Regions from separate parts of the Neobacillus sp. OS1-32 genome, predicted to be linked through region 1. Evidence: a T-box and tRNA genes for the amino acid it is inferred to sense, from the RefSeq annotation. Region 1 holds a T-box; the other holds one or more tRNA genes.

Region 1 (4,477 bases):
TTCGTGTAATCTTGTCCATGAGCTAGTCCTTTTATATTGGATTTGGACGGATTACCACCTGACCTATCCATTATAAAGGACTTTTTCTTTGCAGAGAATAATAAAATTGAACATTTCGAGTATTCCTAATAGTTAAATTAAATTAATGCAACACTAGTGAATACCTATATAAAATAAAAACTGCCGGTCCATGGATCGGCAGCCCTTTATAAATTTTATTGCTTTAACCCGTTTTCAAGGGTGCTGAGCATTTCCTTTTTCTCATCTTCAGAGGAATGTTGCCAGATGACCTCAAAAAGAACGCCAAGACCAGGCAGCATTTTTTCCTCACCACTTTGAATGGCATCAACAATGGTATCTTCTAATTGTTCTTGCGTATTTCCGGAAACATTGTGAATAATGGCATTGCGTAAATTCAAGTTCAAAATCAATACACCCCTTCAGTAACATCATTTTCACTAATATGATTTTCTCTTTTTGGTTTTATTATGTATTTTCGTTATAATATTAAAATCAAAGGTAATTAAAGGGGAAAAAATCATTGAAGTACATTCAATCATTACAAAATCCACAAGTGAAGCAATGGAAAAAGCTATTAACCAAAAAAGAACGGGATCGCTCCGGTACCTTTTTAATCGAAGGCTTTCATTTAGTCGAGGAGGCCCTTAAAGAAGGGCTGGTATTAGAGGTGATTGTTTCTGAAAAAATTGGACTACCACCCCGCCTTGATATCGGTTCAGCGGCTGTTATAACGGTTACGGAGGAAATAGCTGATTCACTGTCAGATACAGAGACACCGCAGGGCATCTATGCTGTTTGCCGCCAGCCAAAAATAAATGAGGGTGTTTCAAATGCTAAAACTTATTTGCTAATTGATGCCGTCCAAGATCCGGGAAATCTTGGAACGATGATCCGTACCGCCGATGCTGCGGGAATGGATGCTGTTATTGTCGGCCGCGGCAGTGTGGATGTATACAATTCAAAAGTGTTACGGTCGGCTCAGGGCAGCCACTTTCACCTTCCGATTATTAGAGGAGATTTAGGAACATGGATTGACAGGCTGCAGAAAAAAAATATTCCTGTTTACGGAACAGCACTTGAAGGGGCGGCAACATATACGGATATTCCAGCTGGTGAAACATTTGCCTTAATCGTTGGTAATGAGGGCAGCGGGGTGAACAAAGACCTGCTTTCTACGACAACGGCAAACCTTTATATTCCGATTTATGGCAAGAGTGAATCATTGAATGTCGCTGTTGCTACAGGAATTCTGTTATATTATTTGAAAAAATAGGCGAAACTTGTTTGAAACGCTTGAAAAATTAGTATATAATAATGAACAATGTTAATGAAAATAAAGACGATGACGGAGAAAAGTATTATACTTGTTTGACCATCCAGGGAGAGAGTGCCGTGACTGGAAGCATTCTTATGGAAAAGGTATAAGAAGTTCACCTCCTGAGTTGGCATCGGGACCATTTCGATCATGAAATGTAAAGATGCATCGGCGAAAAGCCGTTATCCCAATCAAGTGAACACCAGTGTCTGACATAGGTGTTTATAAGGGTGGTACCGCGACAATAACCTCGTCCCTTTTTGGGATGGGGTTTTTTTATTTTCTGAATTGTCCAGCTACAGCGCCTGAAGACTAAGGAAATCTTCTTAGAATAATTATCGCAGGAACAAGCTGTGCTTGTTCCGAAGGCGCTTCCGCTTTTCGCGGTGCCTGACACCAAAATATAAGGAGGAAAAGGATCATGCAAGAGCGTTTAAAAGAGCTGCAGGCAGAAGCGATTGAAAAGGTTGAACAGGCTTCGAGCTTAAAGGAATTGAATGACATCCGCGTTGCTTATTTAGGAAAAAAAGGTCCGATTACCGAGGTCCTTCGAGGTATGGGAAAACTTTCTGCAGAGGAGCGTCCAGTTATCGGGGCTTTTGCCAACGAAGTCCGGGCAGCTATTTCTGCAAAAATTGAAGAGAAACAAGCCGAGCTGGAGGAAGCAGCGGTGCAAGCCAAATTGGCATCAGAAACCATCGATGTTACTTTACCAGGGCGCCCGGTTAAGCTAGGCAACCATCACCCGTTAACCAAAATTATCGAAGAAATCGAAGACTTATTTATCGGTATGGGTTATGAGGTAGCGGAAGGGCCGGAGGTAGAACAGGACTACTATAATTTCGAGGCCCTGAACCTGCCGAAAGGACACCCGGCACGAGACATGCAGGATTCCTTCTATATTACAGAAGACATTTTATTACGGACGCATACATCACCAGTACAAGCCCGGACAATGGAAAAGCACGAAGGGAAAGGTTCTATCAAAATTATTTGCCCTGGTAAAGTGTACCGCCGCGACAATGATGATGCGACACACTCTCACCAATTCATGCAGATTGAAGGTCTCGTTGTTGGTGAAAACATCCGTATGAGTGACCTGAAAGGAACACTAGAAGTGTTTGCTAAGAAAATCTTCGGTGAAGACCGGGAAATCAGACTGCGTCCAAGCTTTTTCCCATTTACAGAGCCATCCGTAGAAATGGATATTTCATGTAAAATTTGTGGCGGCCATGGCTGCAGCGTTTGCAAGCATACCGGCTGGATTGAAATTCTCGGTGCCGGCATGGTTCATCCAAATGTACTTGAAATGGCCGGCTATGATTCGAGAGTATTCAATGGATTTGCCTTTGGCATGGGCCCGGAACGGATTGCCATGCTGAAATATGGCGTTGATGATATCCGTCATTTCTATACCAATGATGTTCGATTCTTAAAACAGTTTGCAGTTGAAGAGTAGGAGGTTTAGGATATGTTGGTTTCATATAAATGGCTCCAAGACTATGTTGATTTATCGGGAATCACAGCGAAGGAGCTTGCTGAAAAAATCACCAAAAGCGGGATTGAAGTCGAAGGAGTAGAGGTTCTAAATGAAGGTATTAAAGGGGTTGTTGTCGGCTATGTGCTTGAGCGCGAGCAGCACCCAAATGCCGATAAATTAAACAAATGCTTGGTTGATATTGGCGCCGGCGAACCGGTGCAAATTATTTGCGGCGCCCCGAATGTTGATAAAGGACAAAAGGTTGCAGTTGCCACGGTTGGGGCAAAATTGCCGGGCGGTGTGAAAATTAAACGAGCCAAGCTTCGCGGCGAAGTATCAAACGGGATGATTTGCTCGCTTCAAGAGTTGGGCATGGAGGGAAAAATTGTTCCGAAAGAATATGCAGAAGGAATTTTTGTTTTTCCACAAGACGCGGAAGTTGGCACTGACGCGATTGCTCTATTGAATCGAAACGACGAGATCCTTGAGCTCAGTCTAACGCCAAACAGAGCGGACTGCTTAAGTATGCTTGGAGTTGCCTATGAAGTGGCAGCAATTTTAGGAAGAGAAGTAAAACTTCCGGAAACGAAACTTGAACCTGTAGCTGAAAAGGCATCTGATTACGTCAAGGTTGTCGTTGAAGCACCGGAAGATAACCCATTGTATGTGGCGAAAATAATTAAAAATGTCAAAATCGGTCCATCCCCACTTTGGATGCAAACCCGTTTAATGAATGCCGGAATCCGTCCGCACAACAATGTAGTCGACATTACCAACTATATCTTGCTGGAATACGGCCAGCCGCTCCACGCTTTTGACTACGACCGTTTTGGATCCAAAGAAATTCTCGTCCGCCGCGCGAAGGAAGGGGAAAAGTTTACAACGCTGGATGATGTGGAACGGAGCTTAACAGCCGATCATTCTTGTAATTACGAATGGAACCGAGCCTGTCGCCCTTGCCGGGGTAATGGGAGGTGCTAATTCAGAAGTTACATCCGATACTACCACTGTTTTGCTGGAAGCGGCCCTTTTTAACGGTCTTACAGTTCGTAAAGCATCAAAAGATCATGGATTGCGCAGTGAAGCAAGTGCCCGCTTCGAAAAAGGCGTTGATCCTAACCGGGTCCGCGCAGCCGGTGACCGGGCAGCTTACCTTATGGCGAAATATGCTGGCGGTGAAGTATTGACAGGGGCAGCTGAGGTAGATACATTAACGATTGAACCGGCGGTTATTCCAATTACGCTTGAAAAAATCAATCGAGTCCTCGGTACAGATCTCGACATGAACCAAGTAAAAGAAATATTTGCCCGCCTGCAATTTGAGGCTTCTGTTGATGGCGATACCATTACCGTTACAGCTCCAACGCGCCGCGGTGATATTAAAATTGAAGAAGACCTGATTGAGGAAGTGGCTCGTCTCTATGGCTATGACAATATTCCCAAAACATTGCCGGTTGGTTCTTCCACGCCAGGAAAATTAACAGCCTATCAAAAGAAACGCCGCGTTGTCCGACAATATCTGGAGGGGGCAGGACTTTATCAGGCTGTTACCTACTCCTTAACAAGCGAGGAAAAAGCGGCTCAATATGCTCTCGAAAAACGCGAGGCGATTCATTTAGCGATGCCGATGAGTGAAGACCGCAGCGTGCTTCGGTTAAGCA
Region 2 (4,477 bases), 1.1 Mb from region 1:
ATGGAATGGTCGTCGATCCTAAAGCGCTTGTTGAGGAACTGGCCTATTTACATGAGCAGGGCATTTCAACCGATAATTTGAGAATTAGTAACCGGGCCCATGTAATTCTGCCATATCATATCAGACTGGACGAAGTCGAAGAATTACGCAAAGGCGCCAATAAGATTGGTACAACGAAAAAAGGCATTGGTCCGGCTTATATGGACAAGGCTGCCCGCGTCGGCATTCGCATTGCCGATCTGCTTGACTATGAAGTTTTCGAAGCAAAATTGGAACAAAATTTGGCTGAGAAAAACCGCTTATTTGAGCGGATTTATGAAGTGGAAGGCTTTAAAAAGGAAGATATTCTTGATGAATACTATGAATACGGTCAGCAATTTAAACAATATGTTTGCGATACATCGGTTGTATTAAATGATGCTTTGGATGAAGGAAAACGCGTCCTATTTGAGGGGGCGCAAGGCGTAATGCTGGATATTGACCAAGGCACCTACCCATTTGTAACGTCATCAAATCCAGTTGCTGGCGGTGTGACTATTGGTTCTGGTGTAGGCCCTTCAAAAATTAACCATGTAGTTGGTGTTTGTAAGGCCTATACTTCCCGCGTTGGAGACGGTCCGTTTCCTACAGAACTGCATGATGAAATCGGCCAGAAAATTCGGGAAGTGGGTCGTGAATATGGTACAACAACTGGGCGTCCGCGCCGGATTGGCTGGTTTGACAGCGTTGTTGTCCGCCACGCACGCCGTGTCAGCGGTTTAACCGACCTCTCTCTCAATTCGATTGACGTCTTAACAGGAATTGAGACGCTAAAAATATGTACTGCCTACCGTTATAAGGATGAAGTGATTACCGATTATCCGGCAAGTCTGAAAGTTTTATCGGAATGTGATCCGATTTACGAGGAGCTTCCTGGCTGGACAGAAGATATTACTGGTGTTAAATCTTTAGATGAACTGCCTGTCAATGCCCGCCACTATGTGGAGCGCATCACCCAGCTGACAGGTATTCCACTGTCGACATTCTCTGTCGGTCCCGATCGGACGCAGACAAACGTTGTCCGCAGCGCCTGGAGACAGATCTAATTGTAATGAAGAGTTAAGAAACCTTCCGCGTTCGGAGGGCTTCTTTAACTTTAATTGGATGCTAAGAGGTAAAGTTGAGTTGCTAGCGGACAGCAGCAGATTGTTTTTCGGAGCTTTGAAGGATAAAATAAGGTTGGTAGCTGAGGAAAGCGTCTTTCATCGGGGTTATGAAGGACAAAACCTGTTAAAAAACCGAGGAAAATGTCTTTCATCAGGGTTATGAAGGACAAAGCGTGTTAAAAAACCAAGGGAAATGTCTTTCATTAGGGTTATGAAGGACAAAGCGTGTTAGAAAACCGAGGGAAATGTCTTTCATTAGGGTTATGAAGGACAAAAAGTGTTAAAAAACCGAGGGAAGTGTCTTTCATCGGGGTTATGAAGGACAAAACGTGTTAGAAAACCGAGGGAAGTGTCTTTCATCAGGGTTATGAAGGACAAACCGTGTTAGAAAACCGAGGGAAGTGTCTTTCATCGGGGTTATGAAGGACAAACCGTGTTAGAAAACCGAGGAAAATGTCTTTCATCAGGGTTATGAAGGACAAAACGTGTTAGAAAACCGAGGAAAGTGTCTTTCATCAGGGTTATGAAGGACAAAACCTGTTAAAAAACCGAGGGAAATGTCTTTCATCAGGGTTATGAAGGACAAAACGTGTTAGAAAACCGAGGAAAATGTCTTTCATCGGGGTTATGAAGGACAAAACGTGTTAGAAAACCGAGGAAAATGTCTTTCATCAGGGTTATGAAGGACAAAACTGTAAGAAAAACAAGAAGAATTGTCTTTAATAAGATATCTTTAGGACGAAACTACAAGAAAAAGATAAAAAGAATTAAAAAAGTATTGCACTTTATACAATAAACATGCTATGATAAAAAACGTCGTCACAAACTGATAATAAAGTAGTATGAGCCATTAGCTCAGTCGGTAGAGCATCTGACTTTTAATCAGAGGGTCGAAGGTTCGAGTCCTTCATGGCTCACCATTTTTCATCAAAATTGGCCCCTTGGTCAAGCGGTTAAGACACCGCCCTTTCACGGCGGTAACACGGGTTCGAATCCCGTAGGGGTCACTAGAAAAGCGGAAGGCGCCCGCTAATCGGCGACAAGCATAAGACGGGCCGGCCTGAAGGTTGTTTTTTAACCTACTGGACGGATTGGCTTATGACCTCGAGCCGATGGAGCCTGTAGCTAGACATCGGCATTTGGCGGGTCGGTGAAAGACTGGCAAGGACGGTCTCCTTGCTGATTCGTCATTAATATTGGTCTGGTAGTTCAGCTGGTTAGAATGCCTGCCTGTCACGCAGGAGGTCGCGGGTTCGAGTCCCGTCCAGACCGCCACCATACATAACTTTGTACAGTAAAAAATTTATATGGCTCAGTAGCTCAGTCGGTAGAGCACGTCCGAATAAGCTACTTTGAATAAGCTTCAGCGTACCCATCGAGCCGCATCTTGAAGAGACCCTCTGAGATGAGGACGAAGGACGAGCACTATTAAGTTTTAGGAAACAATAACCTCATATGGCTCAGTAGCTCAGTCGGTAGAGCAAAGGACTGAAAATCCTTGTGTCGGCGGTTCGATTCCGTCCTGAGCCATCTTATTCTAAAAAACGCTTGCACATGGCAAGCGTTTTTTAGCTTCCTTCAGTTTAATTTAATTGTAAAATTCCCTTCAATTTTCAACAGCCACAAACCAATATACTCCAATCCATAAGTTTACGATGCCCCTCTCTTAGTACTAGGAAAACTCTTGAATGATAGGAATTTTAGCCTGGTCGAATGACCGAATTATAGGCAGATTTTACTGGCATATTTCATAAAAAATAGGAAAATGTCAGCGATTATACATTTATATTACATTATTAAGACTGCAACATTATTCGAAAAAAACTATGGTAAAGTAAAATAGGTTTGAAAATCTGGAAGACTTTGATCATGAGAGTACTAGTTTAAAAGGTTTAGGAGGATAAAATGGCCTTTTCGAATAAGCGATATTTAATATTAAAGACTTCAGTTATTTCAACACTGGCAGTCTCGACAATTGCATTTAGCACCGGTCCACTTGCCTTTGCTAACACAGATAAAACGAATGCCTATCAGGTTTATGTTAATGGTACATATGCCGGCAATATTAGCAATAAAAAGGTCGTCAACCCAATGTCTGAAAAACCAGAAGAGATCAGCAAATCTCAACCAACATCTGCTCCAAAAGACCTATACATACCAGAACGTGTTTTATCCAATACTGCTAAAGGCACTCAACCAATCAAAACCTTAAAGGATGTATTTCAGATAAAGATTCAAGCCGCTGCCATTGTGATTGATGGAAAGCCAGTAGTTTATCTAGATCGTAAAGAAACTGCCCAGGAGGTTATGAGAAACCTTATGCTTCAATATGTTTCCAAGGATCAATTAGAGGAGCTTGAAGCTAGAAAGTCTTCCCTGGATAAGGCTTTACCACCATTAAAGGATGATGAGACGCGGATAGTAGACGTTCATTTTTCTAAAAATGTTTCTGTCAGCGAACAGAACGTTGAGCCTGAAAAAATTTTGGCGCTTAGGGATGCCGTCACCTATTTGCAAAAAGGAACAGTACAAGATAGAAAATATACGGTTCAGAACGGCGATACACTTGAATCAATTGCCCGGCAGCATGGCTTAAAGCTAAAAGACCTCTTAGAATTGAACCCGCAGCTTTCAGAGAAAACACTTTTAAAAATTGGTCAAGAAATGAATGTTACCACACTTACCCCACTATTGGAAGTAATCGTGGAAAAGGAAACAAAGAAAAAAGAAACCATTCCGTTTGCTACCAAAACGGTTGAAAACTCAAGTTTAACCAAAGGGCATACAAAAATAACCCAAGAAGGCAAGGATGGGCTGCAATCGGTAATCTATAATATTACCGAACAAAACGGCACCGAAACCTATAAGGAAAAAGTTAGCCAACAAACTCTTAAGCAGCCGGTAAACCGTGTTGTTGTCAAGGGAACGAAGGTTATTCCTTCCCGAGGTGAAGGAGACTTTGCCTGGCCGACAGTTGGCGGCTATATTTCCAGTCAAATGGGGTATCGCTGGGGTAAATTGCATAAAGGAATTGACATTGCAAGGCCAAGTGACAGAACCATTAAAGCAGCCGATAATGGTGTAGTGGTGGCTGCTGGTTGGGGAAGCGGCTATGGAAATCGAATCATCATCGATCATCGGAATGGATTTCGCACATTATATGGCCATATGTCGTCGCTTAAGGTAAAAGCTGGGCAAGCCGTTTCCAAAGGGATGGCAATCGGTATTATGGGTTCCACGGGAAATTCCACAGGTGTCCATTTACATTTTGAAGTATATAAAAACGGTGGCCTAGTCAACCCTTTGAAATATATAAACAGATAAAATTAGAG

What was found. A T-box is a leader RNA that pairs with one kind of tRNA and senses whether it is charged. The one in region 1 lies ahead of pheS (phenylalanine--tRNA ligase subunit alpha), so its partner is inferred to be a tRNA-Phe.
Region 2: it has a tRNA-Phe gene. The T-box ahead of pheS (phenylalanine--tRNA ligase subunit alpha) is inferred to sense a tRNA for this amino acid. The anticodon was not compared.

Annotation. Positions count from the first base shown of each region.
Region 1 covers NZ_CP133263.1:155,949-160,425, forward strand. The annotation lists gene RCG24_RS00855 (IS4 family transposase) at 1-19, opposite strand, end outside; gene sspI (small acid-soluble spore protein SspI) at 216-425, opposite strand; gene RCG24_RS00865 (TrmH family RNA methyltransferase) at 542-1,294, shown strand; T-box leader at 1,355-1,597, shown strand; gene pheS (phenylalanine--tRNA ligase subunit alpha) at 1,758-2,795, shown strand; partial or broken gene pheT (phenylalanine--tRNA ligase subunit beta) at 2,808-4,477, shown strand, end outside.
Region 2 covers NZ_CP133263.1:3,349,458-3,353,934, forward strand. The annotation lists gene RCG24_RS16730 (adenylosuccinate synthase) at 1-1,085, shown strand, start outside; tRNA gene RCG24_RS16735 (tRNA-Lys) at 1,990-2,065, shown strand; tRNA gene RCG24_RS16740 (tRNA-Glu) at 2,081-2,152, shown strand; tRNA gene RCG24_RS16745 (tRNA-Asp) at 2,344-2,420, shown strand; tRNA gene RCG24_RS16750 (tRNA-Phe) at 2,603-2,675, shown strand; gene RCG24_RS16755 (peptidoglycan DD-metalloendopeptidase family protein) at 3,051-4,469, shown strand.